One region of the Carboxydothermus ferrireducens DSM 11255 genome, then DNA from elsewhere that is predicted to be linked to it. Evidence: a T-box and tRNA genes for the amino acid it is inferred to sense, from the RefSeq annotation. Region 1 holds a T-box; the other holds one or more tRNA genes.
What was found. A T-box is a leader RNA that pairs with one kind of tRNA and senses whether it is charged. The one in region 1 lies ahead of glyQ (glycine--tRNA ligase subunit alpha), so its partner is inferred to be a tRNA-Gly.

Region 1 (7,360 bases):
GAAAAACGGTTATGAAGTGGTTTTACCGGAAGATCTGGGATGTTGCGGGGCTCCAGCATATTACTCCGGAGACTTACAGGCTGCCGTGAGGATGGCTAAAAACAACATTGAGGCGTTTTTAAAGCACGAGTATGATTATATAGTCACTGCCTGTCCTACCTGCAGCGAAACCCTAATGCATTATGAAAAATATTTAGAGGATGACGAAGAGTACCGGGAGAAAGCTAGGGAAGTATCGAGGAAGGTAATCGATTTTACCGATTTTGCTTATAAGTATTTGGCGGTGGGTGAAGGAAAACTGGCGGGGAGCTATACCCTTCATGACTCCTGTCATGCCCGCCGGGGCCTGGGTCAGGTAAAAGAGCCCCGGGAGCTAATTGTTAAAACCGGGGCAAACCTGGTGGAGATGGCCAATTCCGACCAGTGCTGCGGTTTTGGCGGTTCCTTCTCCATAAAGTATCCGGAAATCTCCGAAAAAGTGTTTCAGAATAAATACCAAAGCATCATGGAAACCGGTGCAGAAAAAGTAGCGGTTACCTGTCCGGGGTGTTTAATGCAAATTGCCGGCGGCCTGAAAAAACAGGGAGCTCCGGTAAAGGTAGAGCACTTAGCCACCATCCTGGCTAAAACCTTTAGGGACGGTTCTGAAAACCACCACTTTCTACGATAGATAGAAAGTGGTGGCTGGTAGAACCGTCCCTTCCGGTTACTTTTTTGCTTCTTCCCGGAGAGCCCGCCGTAAAACCTTACCTACGGTAGTTTTGGGGAGTTCGGTTCTAAATTCCACGTATTTTGGAACTTTGTACTTGGCGAGTTTTTCCTGGCAGTATTTAATAATTTCTTCAGAAGTGGCGGTTTCATTTTCTTTTAAAACAATGAAGGCTTTGACCACCTCTCCCCGGTACTCATCGGGAACACCTATTACTACCGCTTCTTTAACCTTAGGATGTTCGTATAAAACTTCTTCCACTTCCCGCGGATAAATGTTGTAACCGCCGGAGATTATTAAATCTTTTTTCCGATCCACAATATAAAGATAGCCATCTTCATCCATGCGGCCTAAATCGCCTGTTAAAAGCCAGCCTTCTTTTAAGACCAGGGCGGTTTCCTCTGGGCGATTCCAGTAACCTTTCATAACCTGAGGTCCTTTTACGGCAACTTCGCCTACTTCGCCAATGGCTACTGGATTTAATGTGTCAGGTTCAACTACCATACACAGGGTATCGGAAAGGGGCAGCCCCACCGAACCGGGCTTTTCCATTGAATGAACAGGATTGCAGTGGGTAACGGGAGATGATTCGGTCAAGCCATATCCTTCCACAATACGGCCGCCGGTAATTTCTTCAAACTTTTTCTTAACTTCCACCGGTAGCGGTGCTGATCCGGAAATACACAGTCTAATTGAGGTAATGTCATAATCTTTTATTCTGGGATGGTTGATTATGGCAACGTAGATAGTTGGGGCACCTGGGAAGAGAGTGGGCCGGTATTTTACTATGGTTTTTAGCATTTCATCGACGTTAAAACGAGGCATAATAAGCAGGGTGGCGCCGGTTAAAACGGCCAGGTTTAAAGCAACCGATAAACCGTAAACGTGAAAGAAAGGCATTACTGCCAGAATGATATCCTGGCTGCTTCTTACGGGATCCCAGGCATTTACCTGCATAGCATTGGCAATTAAATTACGGTGGGTGAGCATTACCCCTTTAGAAATGCCAGTTGTTCCTCCGGTATACTGGAGTACCGCTAAATCTTCTTCGGGATTAATGGTAATTTTTGCAAGGGGCTGGGGTGGTGATTTTAAAAGTTCCTGGAAACCAAGGATAAATGATTCTTTCGGGATTTCAACCCACTGTTTTTCTTTTTTTACTTTGACAGGATACAGAAGTTTTAAAAGAGGTGGCATAAATTCTGAAAGTCGGGTTACCACTATTTTTTCTAACGAAGTTTTAGCTTTAATATTTAACACCCTGGGGAGAATTAAATCCAGAGTTATCACAATTTTGGAGCCTGAGTCAGTAAGCTGGTGGTGAAGTTCCCGTTCGGTATACATGGGATTGTTCCAGACAACCACTGCGCCTGCTTTTAAAGCACCATAAAAGGCTATCACGGCCTGGGGGGAATTGGGTAAAATCAAGGCTACCCGGTCTCCCTTTTTAATTCCCAGGCTTTGCAGATTGGCGGCAAGGTTATCGGTGAGCTCTTTTAACTTTTGGTATTTAATTCTTGCACCGAAAAAGATTGTGGCGTCGGTGTTGGGAAATTCGTTGGCAGTTTTATCTAACATTTCACCCAAAGAAATAGGGGGATAATCCAGGTGATATTTCACGTTTTTTGGATAATAAGGCCAGGATGGGGGATTATTTAAATCAATCATGAAAAACCCTCCTTAAAATGTTTTCTTAAGTTTATTATATTTTTGAATTGGATTCAGGCAATAAAAATTTTAAAAATTCAAAAAATTATTGCTAATAATTTTTTAAATAAACAATGATATAATTATGACAGCATAAAGTTAATTGTTCAGAAGAGGGATGGATATTGAAATTTTATTTGGATGAAGGGATTGTGTTAAAGGGTAGTGACTTCGGTGATGGCCACCGGATGTTGACAATTATAACGAAAGAGCTGGGAAAAATTAAAGCGGTGGCTTACGGTGCAAAAAAGGTAAAAAGCAAAAAGCGGGGAGCGTTACTGGAATTTAGCCGGACCAACATTTATTTGCGGCAAAGTAACGATTATTTTATCGTTGAGCAAGCGGAAGGCATAGAGTATTTTCCCAATCTTTATGGAAATAAAGATTTGTTACATGCGGCGGGGCAAATTGCGTGGCTGACGGATCGCTTTTGGCCTCTGGGGCAACTTAACCCTAAACTATACAATTGGGTTTTATATAGTTTACGGTTACTAAATTCGGGAGTTTGGCCCAAAATTGTGTTACGAAATTTTGAATTAAAACTTTTGGCTTTTACCGGCTTTAGACCCATAACCACTCACTGTGCCGTTTGCCGCAAACCTTACCGGGGTGAAGTATGGTATTTTGGAGCTGGGGAAGGAGGAATTGTCTGTCCTTCCTGTAGGCCCATAGAGGGGATTTATTTTGAAATATTTCCGGAAGTGGTAAAAGGGATGAACGCCTTACTTCTTGCTTCACCGGAAAAGTTACCGGAACTTTTATTGGATGAGCGGGTAGTGGATAGAGTTAAAACCATCTTGGAATATTTTTTGGGTTATCAATTGGGTGAGCCAATAAGACTTCTTTAACTTGACTTTTTTCTTAGGCTTTGGTAAATTATTTCAAAACAAATTAATAATGGATTGGCAGTGAACCGGAGGAGTAGCTGTGATTTCCCTTAAAGAGAGCCGGGGGCTGGTGTGACCCGGTAGGGATAAACGGTGAAGGCGCCGGGGAGCCGGCAGGAGGAAACCCCAAGGGGAGTAAAGCCTGCAAAGTTTTGAGGTGGGCCTTTTTTGGCCAACCAGGGTGGAACCGCGGAAGGATGCCCCTTTCGTCCCTGGCAGCTTGCCGGGACAAAGGGGCTTTAAATTTATTAAGGTGTTTGTTTTTATTGGTTTTTCCAATTTCCAACATCCAACTTCTAATATCTAATATGGGGGTGTTTTTTATGCTTACTTTTCAGGAGATTATTTTAAAGCTAAACGAATACTGGGGGCAGCAAGGTTGCATTATTGCTCAGCCTTACGATACCGAAAAAGGGGCCGGAACTATGAATCCTCATACCTTTTTGCGGGCTTTAGGACCGGAACCCTGGCGGGTGGCTTATGTAGAGCCGTCGCGAAGACCAACCGACGGACGGTACGGAGAAAACCCCAACCGCTTGCAACATTATTACCAGTATCAGGTGATTTTAAAGCCCAACCCCGATAATGTGGTGGAGCTTTATATGGATAGCTTAAGATATCTGGGAATTAACCTTGAAGAGCACGATTTTCGCCTGGTGGAGGATAACTGGGAGTCCCCAACTTTAGGAGCCTGGGGTCTTGGCTGGGAAGTATGGCTTGATGGAATGGAGATTACCCAATTTACCTATTTTCAGCAATGCGGCGGTATTGACCTTCCGGTAGTATCGGCGGAAATAACCTATGGGTTAGAGCGGATCGCTATGTACCTTCAGAAAAAAGATAGCGTTTATGACATTGTCTGGGTCGATGGAATAACTTACGGGGACGTTCACTTAATGGGGGAAATTGAAAACTCCAAATATAACTTTGAGCTGGCCGATGTGGATAAGCTTTTTTCCTGGTTTAAAGATTTTGAGGCGGAGGCAAAACGTCTAATTGAAGCGGGAGTGGTTCTGCCGGCTTACGATTTTGTCCTAAAATGTTCCCACACCTTTAACCTTTTAGACGCCCGGGGAGCAATTTCGGTAACCGAAAGAACGGCGTATATCGGGAGAATCAGAAACTTGGCTCGTCTGGTTGCGCAGAAGTACATTGAGCAGCGGGAGAGTCTCGGTTTTCCGCTTTTAAAAAAATAATTTAGGGGGGAGAAAAAATGGACTACTTACTGGAAATTGGTGTTGAAGAAATACCGGCGCGCTTTATTCCCGGGATTATTGAAGAGGTCAAAAATAAAGGGGAAGAATTCTTAAAGGAATTTGGGGTGCAGTATGAAGCGGTAATTTCCGAGGCAACACCCCGGAGGATTGTTTTTTACGTTAAGGGAGTTTTACCGAAGACCGAAGAAAAAATTCAGGAAGTAAAGGGGCCCGCTAAGAAGGCTTCTTATGATAGCGAAGGAAATCCGACCAGGGCTCTTTTAGGTTTTGCCAGAAGCCAGGGGATAGAACCTAACGAAGTAATCGAAAAAGAGGTAAATGGGGTTATTTACGTTTTTGCCCGGAAAAAAACCGGGGGAAATCCGGTAGACGAATTGTTGCCTGAAATTGCCCGGAAGTTAATAAAAAGCCTGTCTTTCCCCAAACCCATGCGCTGGGGAGATATAGATTTTAAGTTTATTCGCCCGATTCGCTGGCTTGTTTCCCTGCTGGATGAAAAAGTGATACCCCTTGAAATAGCCGGAATTAAGGCGGACAGGATATCCAGGGGTCACCGCTTCTTAGGGCAAAAGGAAGTTGTTTTAGATAGAGCAGCCGATTACTTTGTTGCAATGAGAGAGAATTATGTTATTGTTTCCCTGAATGAAAGAATTGAGATGATCAGGGCTCAGTTACATAGGGCAAGCGCCGAAGAAGGAGTTGTGGTAGATCAGGATGAGGAACTTTTACTGGAAAACGCCAATTTGGTGGAGTATCCTACCGTGGTAATTGGAGAAATTAATAGAGAATTTTTAGAACTACCTAAAGAAGTAATAATTACGCCAATGAAGGAACACCAGCGCTATTTTCCCCTGTTTAAAAATGATGGAAGTTTGTACCACAAATTTTTAGCTGTTAGAAACGGAGGCAGGGAAAATTTAGCGGAAATTGCCGAGGGCTATGCCAAGGTTTTAAGGGCCAGGCTTTATGATGCCCGGTTTTTCTACCGGGAAGATTTGAAAAAACCGCTTTCCGCTTATAATGAAAAACTTACCCGGATAGTATTTCAGGAGAAGTTAGGAACGGTATGGGATAAAGTTTTACGGTTAAAGGAACTTGTGGTGGCTATTGGTAGGGAACTTAATTGTGATGATGAGGTAAAAAGTTACGCCGCCCGGGCAGCGGAGCTTTCTAAAGCAGATCTTGCTACCAATATGGTTTATGAGTTTCCCGAGCTCCAGGGGATTATGGGTCGGGATTATGCTTTAAAGTCCGGGGAAAGAAAGGAAGTAGCCGATGCAATTTTTGAGCATTACCTTCCAAGATTTTCAGGGGATATTGTGGCAACCTCTGAAGTCGGAATTTTACTGTCCTGTGCCGAAAAAATAGATAACCTCACGGCATTTTTTGCCTTAAAACAAATTCCAACCGGTTCGGCGGACCCCTTTGGTTTACGGCGGCAAGCTTTAGGACTTCTTCGCACGTTAATTGAAAACAAACGCTTCTTTTCTTTAAAGAAGGCTTTTGATGCTGCTTTTAATTTGTTACCCGCCGAGGTTCGGGAAAAAGCGAATTTCGCCGAAGTTTATGAAGAACTCTTGGAGTTTATTTACCAAAGATTTAAGGGTCTTTTACTGGAAGAGGGATTTTCTTACGATACCATTGATGCGGTGCTGGCTACCGGAAAAGATGACTTTTATGACCTTTACTTAAGAGTTCGGGCTTTAGAAAATCTCAGAAACCATCCGAGTTTCACAGCCCTTACTACGACCTTTACCCGGGCGTATAACCTGGCCCGTAAAGGACAGGGAAGGGAAGTAGCTGAAAGTTTATTATATGAGCCGGCGGAAAAAGAGCTTTTTGCCAGGTTTAGCGAGATTTCCCTAAATGTTAAGGAGTTTTTAAGGGAAAAAGCTTACTTAAAAGCTATGGAAGAAGTGGCGGCATTAGCAAACCCTTTAGACCGGTTCTTTAACGAAGTGCTGGTGATGGCTGAAGACGAAAAGATAAGGGAAAATCGCCTCGGATTACTTGGAGCAATTGCCCGACTTGTTCTGGAAATTGCCGATTTGAGCAAAATTGTTGGTTAATTTTTTGCAAAAAATTATTAAATTAGGAGGTATTTTTTAAGTAAATATAGTATAATATATCCTGTAAGCTAGTTAAATAATATAGCACATTTCCTTAAGGTAGGTGAATTATATCGAACTTACAAAACGTCAGGAAAAAATCCTTGAAATAGTGCGCAATCACGGTCCTATTACCGGGGAGGAGATTGCTCAAAAACTTAACATCAGTCGTGCAGCGCTAAGGCCGGATTTAGCGATTTTAACCATGGCTGGATTGCTGGGAGCAAGACCCCGGGTAGGTTATTACTATACCGGGAGGGAACCCCGGGATGTAATTGCCGGGGTTTTAGGAAATATTCGGGTGCAGGAAGTTCAGTCCCGCCCTATAGTCGTGCGGGAAACATCTACGGTATATGATGCTATCGTCACGATGTTTATTGAAGATGTGGGGACAATTTTTGTTGTTTCCGAGGAAGGTTTTTTGGAAGGGCTGGCTTCACGCAAGGACATGCTCAAAGCTACTATGGGCGGTAAAGATATTAACAAGCTTCCTGTAGGTGTGGTAATGACGCGGATGCCAAACATCATAGTAACTTATCCCGATGAGTCGGTGTTAAGGGCAGCGGAGAAATTAATTCACCACCAGGTAGATTCCCTTCCGGTAGTAGAAACGGTGCTGCATGAAGGTCGGGAAAAATACCGGGTGGTGGGTAGGTTTACCAAAACCAACATTACAAGGCTTTTTGTCAGCCTGGCCGGAAAGTAAAAGGAGGTATTGGCAATTAATCTGAA
Region 2 (7,360 bases), on a different contig from region 1:
GCTTGTGGAAACACTGGCTTTTTACCAGGGATGCGAACTTTTTAGCCGAAGCCTATCCAAAAATAAAAAAAGCCTTAGAGTTTACTGCCCGCAACTGGGATAAACCGGAGCACGGCATCTGGGAGTTTAGGGATAAAAAACGGCAGTGGGTTTTTGGCAAGGTAATGTGTTATGCCGGAATGATCGCCGGGGCTAAAATTGCGTCGGCATTAAAAGATTATCCCCGGGCCAGGGAATATCTAAAAATTGCCGGAGAAATAAAAGAAAATCTGTTATCCCGGGGATACAGTGAAGAAAAGCAAGCTTTTCTCCAGCATTATGGTCCTGATGCTCCTGCTGATAGTTCGGTTCTGGCAATAACCGAGTTTGGTGTGCTACCTGCGATGGACGAAAGAATGATAAATACAGTAAAGTATATTGAGCAAAAGCTTAATTTTCACGGCGCGGTTTTGCGGTTTGAAGGAGCAGTTTTGCCCTTTTATCTTTGTACGTTTTGGTTAATCCGTCAGTATTTAAGAATGGGATGCTTGGAGAAAGCTGAGAAATTTTTGGAAAGGACTTTAAAATCGGCAAGTCCGTTAAAATTAATGGCGGAGCATTACGACCCGCGTACTGGCGAACAGTGGGGTAATTTCCCCCAGGGGTTTAGTCATGAAGAGCTGGTTCGTACCCTAATTTTTTATGACAATACAATTGGAAAGCAGGAGCGTTATGGTGGTTAAGATTAATGAGTTTATTAAACTGGCTCAAAACATGGATGCAAGGGGCAGGGAGTTTTACGAAAAGGCGTTAAAGCTGTGCATTTTATGGCAATTCGGGAGCGGATTTACGGGTTATTAAGCCATTACGAAAAATTTTTAAGAATAATGTTAAAAGATGTTTATTTTTTTCAGGTTTTTGCTATAATATTCATTGTTTAATTTGGAAAGTTAAAAAAAGGAGGCAAAAACATGTTACCAACCCCAAAGAAATACTTTGTGACAGCCGCCGCTGCGGAAGGTGAAACTGCATTAAATGCTTTTGACAATGCCTTATTAAAAGCCCGGATTGGGAATGTCAACTTGCTGCGGGTATCTTCAATTTTGCCGCCCAATTGCGAACTGGATAATGACCTTGTGATTCCTCCGGGTTCATTAGTTCCAACAGCTTATGGGGCAATAATTTCTGACACTCCCGGTGAGTTAATTGCTGCTGCTGTAGGGGTGGGTATTTCAGAAGCTGATCATTTCGGGGTAATTATGGAGTTTTCGGGTAAATGTTCAGCCAAAGAGGCGGAAGAAAGAATTGCCCAAATGTTAGAGGAAGCCTTTAAAGTGAGGGGCATTGCTTTAAATAAAACTATAATTAAGTCTGCTGAACACAGGGTTGAAAAAATCGGCTGTGCTTTCGCCGCGGTACCGCTCTGGTACTAATAGAGGGGGATAAGGATGGAACTCTGGTTTACCGAAAAACAAACTCCAAATGTGGGTATTACCTGTAAAATTACCAGAACATTGCACACGGAAACAACACCTTTCCAGGAGTTAGCTGTAATTGAAACTCTGCAGTTTGGACGAATGCTCGTTTTAGATGGGATGGTTCAAACAACGGTTGTAGATGAGTTTGTCTATCATGAAATGATTGCCCACGTGGCTTTAAATACCCATCCCAACCCTGAAAAGGTTATGGTAATTGGGGGCGGCGATGGCGGAACTATTCGGGAAATAGTAAAACATCCTAAGGTCAAAAAAGCAGTTTTGGTGGAAATTGATGAAAGAGTAATTGAGGTAAGTAAGCAGTATTTACCGGAAATTGCCGTTGCATTAATGGGGAACCCTAAAGTTGAAGTAAGAGTCGAGGATGGGATAAAACATGTAAAAGAACATAAAGGGGAATATGATGTCATAATCATTGATTCAACCGAACCGGTAGGACCGGCGGTTGAACTTTTTAGTGAAGATTTTTATAAAAAAGTTTATGAGAGCTTAAAAGATGACGGGATTATGGTGGCCCAGACCGAATCCCCCTTTTTCAATCGAGATATAATTAAAAATTCTTTTACAAGAATAGGAAAGAATTTTCCCATTACCAGGCTTTACTTTGCTACTGTTCCCACCTATCCCAGCGGAGTTTGGACTTTTACTTTAGGTTCGAAGAAATACGACCCGCTGGCGGTAAAAAAAGAAGATATATTTGTTGATCCGAGCAATAAATACTATAATGCTGAGGTTCACTTTGGGGCTTTTATGCTGCCAAACTTTATTGCCGAGATAATCAAATAGAAGGTGAGATAATGCTTCCTGTTGAAAAATTTACTGGTTTTATGGGCAGTTCCGACAATTATGAAGGTGCTGCCTTTGTTTTATTTGGTATTCCCATGGATTTTACCGTCAGTTTTCGGCCAGGTGCCCGCATGGCTCCCCAGCATATCCGTCAGGTTTCCTTTGGTTTAGAGGAGTATGACTGGGATTTGGAAAAAAGTCTTAATGACGTAAACTTTTACGATATGGGAGATGTAGCGCTGACTTTGGGCAGGATTGAAGAAAGCTTTACCAGCATCCGGACAGTAACGAAAAAAGTGTTGAGTGACGGTAAAATTCCGCTAATTATCGGTGGCGAACATTTAATTACTTATCCGGTGATCCTGGAATTTGCCGAAAAGTATCCCGATTTAGCTGTAGTTCACTTTGATGCTCATGCGGATTTGCGGGATCATTATCAGGGAGAAAAACTTTCCCATGCAACGGTTATGCGGCGTGTAGCGGAAATTATTGGGCCGCAAAACCTTTATCATATCGGTATCCGTTCCGGTACCCAAGAGGAAAAGGAGTTTATTACAAAAAAATCAAACTATCTTGGCCAAAACGTGTTGGCGGGTGTAGAAAAAGCGTTGGAAAAACTTGGGCAAAAGCCGGTGTTTATTTCCCTGGATATTGATGTGGTAGATCCGGCCTTTGCCCCGGGAACCGGAACCCCGGAACCGGGGGGAGCTACCAGCATTGAGATAATGGAAGCCATTGTAAAACTTAGTTCTTTAAATATTGTTGGCATGGATTTAGTTGAAGTATTGCCCGTCTATGATCCTTCGGAACGTACATCGCTCTTGGCGGCCAAAATTTTGCGCCGGGCATTGTTATCTTTTAATATTACCAGGTAATATCAAAACATTGAAAAAATAAAAAACTCAAAAAAAGTAGTTGACTTCTAAGTAAATGTCATGTATTATAATAAATGTCGGTTGGGCCGACAGGCAGATAAAGATGCGGAGCTGTGGTGTAGGGGCCTAACATGCCTGCCTGTCACGCAGGAGATCGCGGGTTCGAATCCCGTCAGCTCCGCCATAAAGCTTGCCACGGTAGCTCAGTTGGTAGAGCAGAGGACTGAAAATCCTCGTGTCGGCGGTTCGATTCCGTCCCGTGGCACCATCAAAAAACGGGCGGAAGTGGCTCAGGGGTAGAGCATCGCCTTGCCAAGGCGAGGGTCGCGGGTTCGAATCCCGTCTTCCGCTCCATTATTTATCTAACCTGGCGGCATAGCCAAGTGGTAAGGCAGAGGTCTGCAAAACCTTTATTCCCCGGTTCGAATCCGGGTGCCGCCTCCACAATGAAAACAATCAAATAATTTTTTATAAATTCGCCGGGGTGGCGGAACTGGCAGACGCACGGGACTTAAAATCCCGGGGGCCCTTAAAGGCCCGTACCGGTTCGATTCCGGTCTCCGGCACCACTTGAAAGAAAAGCCTGCAGCAATGCAGGTTTTTTTGTTTTTTAAAAACGATTTGACGGAAAAACTCTGTTTTTTATAAGATATAGAATATAATAAATATTAAATTTAATGTTAAGAGACAGGGGGAAAAGAGATGGAAGTATTTGGTCTGTTTGTTACGGCGTTTATTGTTGGCTTTTCCGGGGCGATGATGCCGGGCCCGCTTCTAACGGTAAACATCAACGAGAGTTTACGGCGGGGATTTTGGGCAGGCCCGCTTTTAATCCTGGGACATGCGCTATTAGAGACGGCGCTTGTGGTGGTAATACTTTTGGGTTTGGGGAAAATCCTTACAAATTCTTACGTCTCTGGAGCCATTGGACTATTGGGCGGGGTGATGCTTATTTATTTTGGGTTTACCATGACCAGAGATGCCGGTTATAAAAAAATTTCCCTTGATTTAACCGGAAGTGGTTCAATACCCCAAAAGCCGGGTCGGTTAATGCTTAATGGGGCCTTGGTTTCTTTGGCAAATCCCTACTGGTCCCTTTGGTGGGCGACGATTGGTTTAAGCTATTTAACCAGGTCCCTGATTGTTGGAGTTTTTGGAGTAGGTGCCTTTTTACTTGGTCACTTGCTTGCGGATTTTAGCTGGTATGGTTTTATTTCGTACTTGATTGCCCGCGGTCGAAAACATCTTAAACAAACGGCTTATCTTTTTATAATATTTATCTGTGGCATTTTTTTAGTTGTTTTGGGAGCAAAATTTATTGGCGATGGGATTACACGTTTAAAAATTATGTAAATCCTAAGGAGGTAAAGTTAATGTATTTGCACGAAATTTTTAAAAATAATTTTCGTCCAGAGCATCCGGCCTTAAGTTATCGGGGAAGGAAAGTAACCTATCGGGAAATGGCGAAAATTATTGAAAAGTATGCAGTTTTTTGGCAGCAAAAAGGATTAAAGCCGGGAGATAAAGTTCTCTTAGTCTCAGGTAATTCTCCGGAATTTGTCTATACTTATTTTGGTGTAGTCAAAGCCGGGGGTATTATCATACCGGTAAACATGGGTTTAGCTCCGGAAGAGATTAGATATATTTTTGGTGACGCTCAGGCCCGTTTTGTTGCAATTCAGGAAAAAATCTGGCTTACATTAAAGGAGCGTTTTCCGTTACCCGAAGAAATGGTGATAGTGTTAAATGAAGCTTTGACTTCGGAAATAATGAACTTGGAGGCAAAGTTTATTGAACCAACATATAATGATGTTTGTACCATACTGTATACTTCCGGTACTACCGGCTTTCCCAAGGGTGCCATGCTTACCCACGAAAATTTAATTTTTGATACCGATTCGGTTACGCGTTTTGCGGAAGTTGATGAAAATGATAACTACCTGGCGGTACTGCCTTTATTCCATTCTTTTGCTTGGACCGCCTGTTTACTGGCACCCCTGTATACCGGTGCAACCTGTACCATTGAAGATGGTTTTAATCCCCGGGAGATCGGGAAAGTACTGGTAGCGGAAAAAATTACGATTTTTTTGGGTGTACCTTCGATGTTTATATATCTTCTTGAATATTTACCCAGGGAAGCCTTTAATTCAGTACATTTGGCCGTATCAGGCGGCTCATCTCTGCCTCCGCAATTTTTTTATGCCTTTGAGGAAAAATTTGGGGTTCCCCTTGTCGAAGGCTACGGGCTAACCGAAGCATCTCCAATTGTTACATTGAATCCAAGAAGGGGGCCGCGAATTCCCGGCTCTATCGGCAAAGTGCTGCCGGGGATGGAGGTAAAAATAGTAGATGAAAACTTAAATGAGCTTCCTCCTGGAGAAGTTGGCGAGTTAATGGTTTTTGGTAAAAACGTCATGAAAGGCTATTATAATAAACCCGAGGAAACGGCAAAAGTCCTGGTAAATGGCGGTCTTTTGACCGGTGACCTGGGCAAAAAGGATGAACAGGGATATCTCTATATTGTGGATAGGAAAAAAGATTTAATAATAGTAAGCGGCTTTAATGTTTATCCTACAGAAGTGGAAAGGGCGATACTTGATCACCCTGCAGTCAGGGAAGTGGCGGTGGTGGGAGTTCCGGATGGAGTGCGGGGAGAAGCGGTAAAAGCTTTTATAACCTTGAAAGAAGGGTATAACAGTCTTACCCGCAAAGAACTTTCCGAATTTTTAAGAGATAAACTTGCTGCTTATAAAATTCCGCGTTATGTAGAGGTTTTGCCGGAGCTCCCGAAAAATGCTACCGGAAAAATAATGAAAAAGGTATTGCGTGGCGAAAATACAAATAAATAGTTTATTTTATTCCCCTCATGTCAAAAGATGTGAGGGGTTTTGTCGTTTTTTTAAATATAGTTTTACTAAAAATTTTTTTAATAATAGGAGGAAAATATTTACAATTGGCGTAAATATATTAGTGGGTTTAAAAAGAGAAAAGTTACACAAGGAGGTGCATTCCGCCCCAGAGGGACCCAGTCTACTTCCGGAAAGGGGGGAGAGGAGAAGAGGAAGCGGGTTTCTTGGGGTAGTAATAAAAACAAGGAGGTTTACCATGAGAAAAGGGCTTGTTTTAATCCTGGCGGTATTAATGCTAATTATTTTTACCGCCACGGCCTATGCCGCTCAGGTGCTGGTGCCAACCACCGATAAAGATGTTTATGGCCCAGGAAGTTACATTCCTACACCTACAAGTAAAACAGTTTATGGCTATAATAATTCACCAGCAAAATTTAATGCTGATGGTACAACTTATTATCCCAATGAAATTTACCTCCCCAATGAACAAAATCCTGCCAGTTACCGCATTCACAGCAACTACTCCAAAAATACCGACGCCTGTGCAGCCTGCCATGCTACTCACACCGCAGTAGGCCAAACCCTTTTGCAGTGGGGAACAGTATATGATACCTGTATGGCCTGCCATGATGGTACTATTGGTACAACCTATAACGTTGAAGAAGGTTATATTGCTAATACCGGAAATCCCACTTTTGGGGGAATGTTTGGAACCGGTAGTGAATCTTCGCTTTCACGTCATAACGTGGTTGGGTCGGTCCAAATTTTTGCAGCTCCTGGCGGAAATACCACCGGTAATTATGAAATCAACAATACTCCGGACAAAGCTAATGCAACTGCCTGGGACATTACCTTTGGTTGCGAATCCTGCCACAGCCCCCACGGCTTAGGTGGTAATGCCAGAATCTTAAACCCCAACGTTAATGCTTACAGTTACCTTAACTATAAGTCCAATATAGAGTACATTTATAATGAAGTAACAGGTTATTATGAAAATGCCCAAAAATTCCAGTGGGTCAGAAGCTATCCATATAACAAAGGGACTCAGGTTTGGGTAAATGGGCAGTTGAAAACTGAAGGCGTGGACTATATTTTAGATGGTACCAGCGGCGAAACCAAGATTAAATTACTCCAGGAAAATGGAAGCGTAACAGTAGTGTATGCTTACTTCTATCCTGCTTTGAAGGTCAAAATGGAAGTAAAAGACTACCTAAAATCCAGCGAGTTCGTCCAGCACACTTACGGAATCAATCAATTTTGCGGCGCTTGTCACACCGATTACAACACCGATACCGGAAATATAGCTACCAGTACCGGTTCTTCGGATAAGTTAACCGGTCAGTATACGGAAGCATACCGGCACCAGGTTGGCTTT

Region 2: it encodes a tRNA-Gly, which carries the amino acid that the T-box ahead of glyQ (glycine--tRNA ligase subunit alpha) is inferred to sense. The anticodon was not compared.

What each region holds. Positions count from the first base shown of each region.
Region 1 covers NZ_ATYG01000002.1:31,932-39,291, reverse strand. Annotated here, with positions in the region: gene ldhH (L-lactate dehydrogenase (quinone) large subunit LdhH) at 1-670, shown strand, start outside; gene CARFE_RS0101575 (long-chain-fatty-acid--CoA ligase) at 707-2,377, opposite strand; gene recO (DNA repair protein RecO) at 2,542-3,264, shown strand; T-box leader at 3,316-3,520, shown strand; gene glyQ (glycine--tRNA ligase subunit alpha) at 3,627-4,499, shown strand; gene glyS (glycine--tRNA ligase subunit beta) at 4,517-6,589, shown strand; gene CARFE_RS0101550 (helix-turn-helix transcriptional regulator) at 6,693-7,334, shown strand; gene CARFE_RS0101545 (pyruvate, water dikinase regulatory protein) at 7,344-7,360, shown strand, end outside.
Region 2 covers NZ_ATYG01000019.1:43,478-50,837, forward strand. Annotated here, with positions in the region: gene CARFE_RS0108000 (glycoside hydrolase family 15 protein) at 1-722, shown strand, start outside; gene CARFE_RS16710 (hypothetical protein) at 712-840, shown strand; gene CARFE_RS0108010 (pyruvoyl-dependent arginine decarboxylase) at 951-1,412, shown strand; gene speE (polyamine aminopropyltransferase) at 1,428-2,261, shown strand; gene speB (agmatinase) at 2,273-3,136, shown strand; tRNA gene CARFE_RS0108025 (tRNA-Asp) at 3,244-3,320, shown strand; tRNA gene CARFE_RS0108030 (tRNA-Phe) at 3,329-3,404, shown strand; tRNA gene CARFE_RS0108035 (tRNA-Gly) at 3,416-3,490, shown strand; tRNA gene CARFE_RS0108040 (tRNA-Cys) at 3,506-3,580, shown strand; tRNA gene CARFE_RS0108045 (tRNA-Leu) at 3,615-3,705, shown strand; gene CARFE_RS0108050 (LysE family transporter) at 3,839-4,489, shown strand; gene CARFE_RS0108055 (long-chain-fatty-acid--CoA ligase) at 4,510-5,985, shown strand; gene CARFE_RS0108060 (cytochrome c3 family protein) at 6,242-7,360, shown strand, end outside.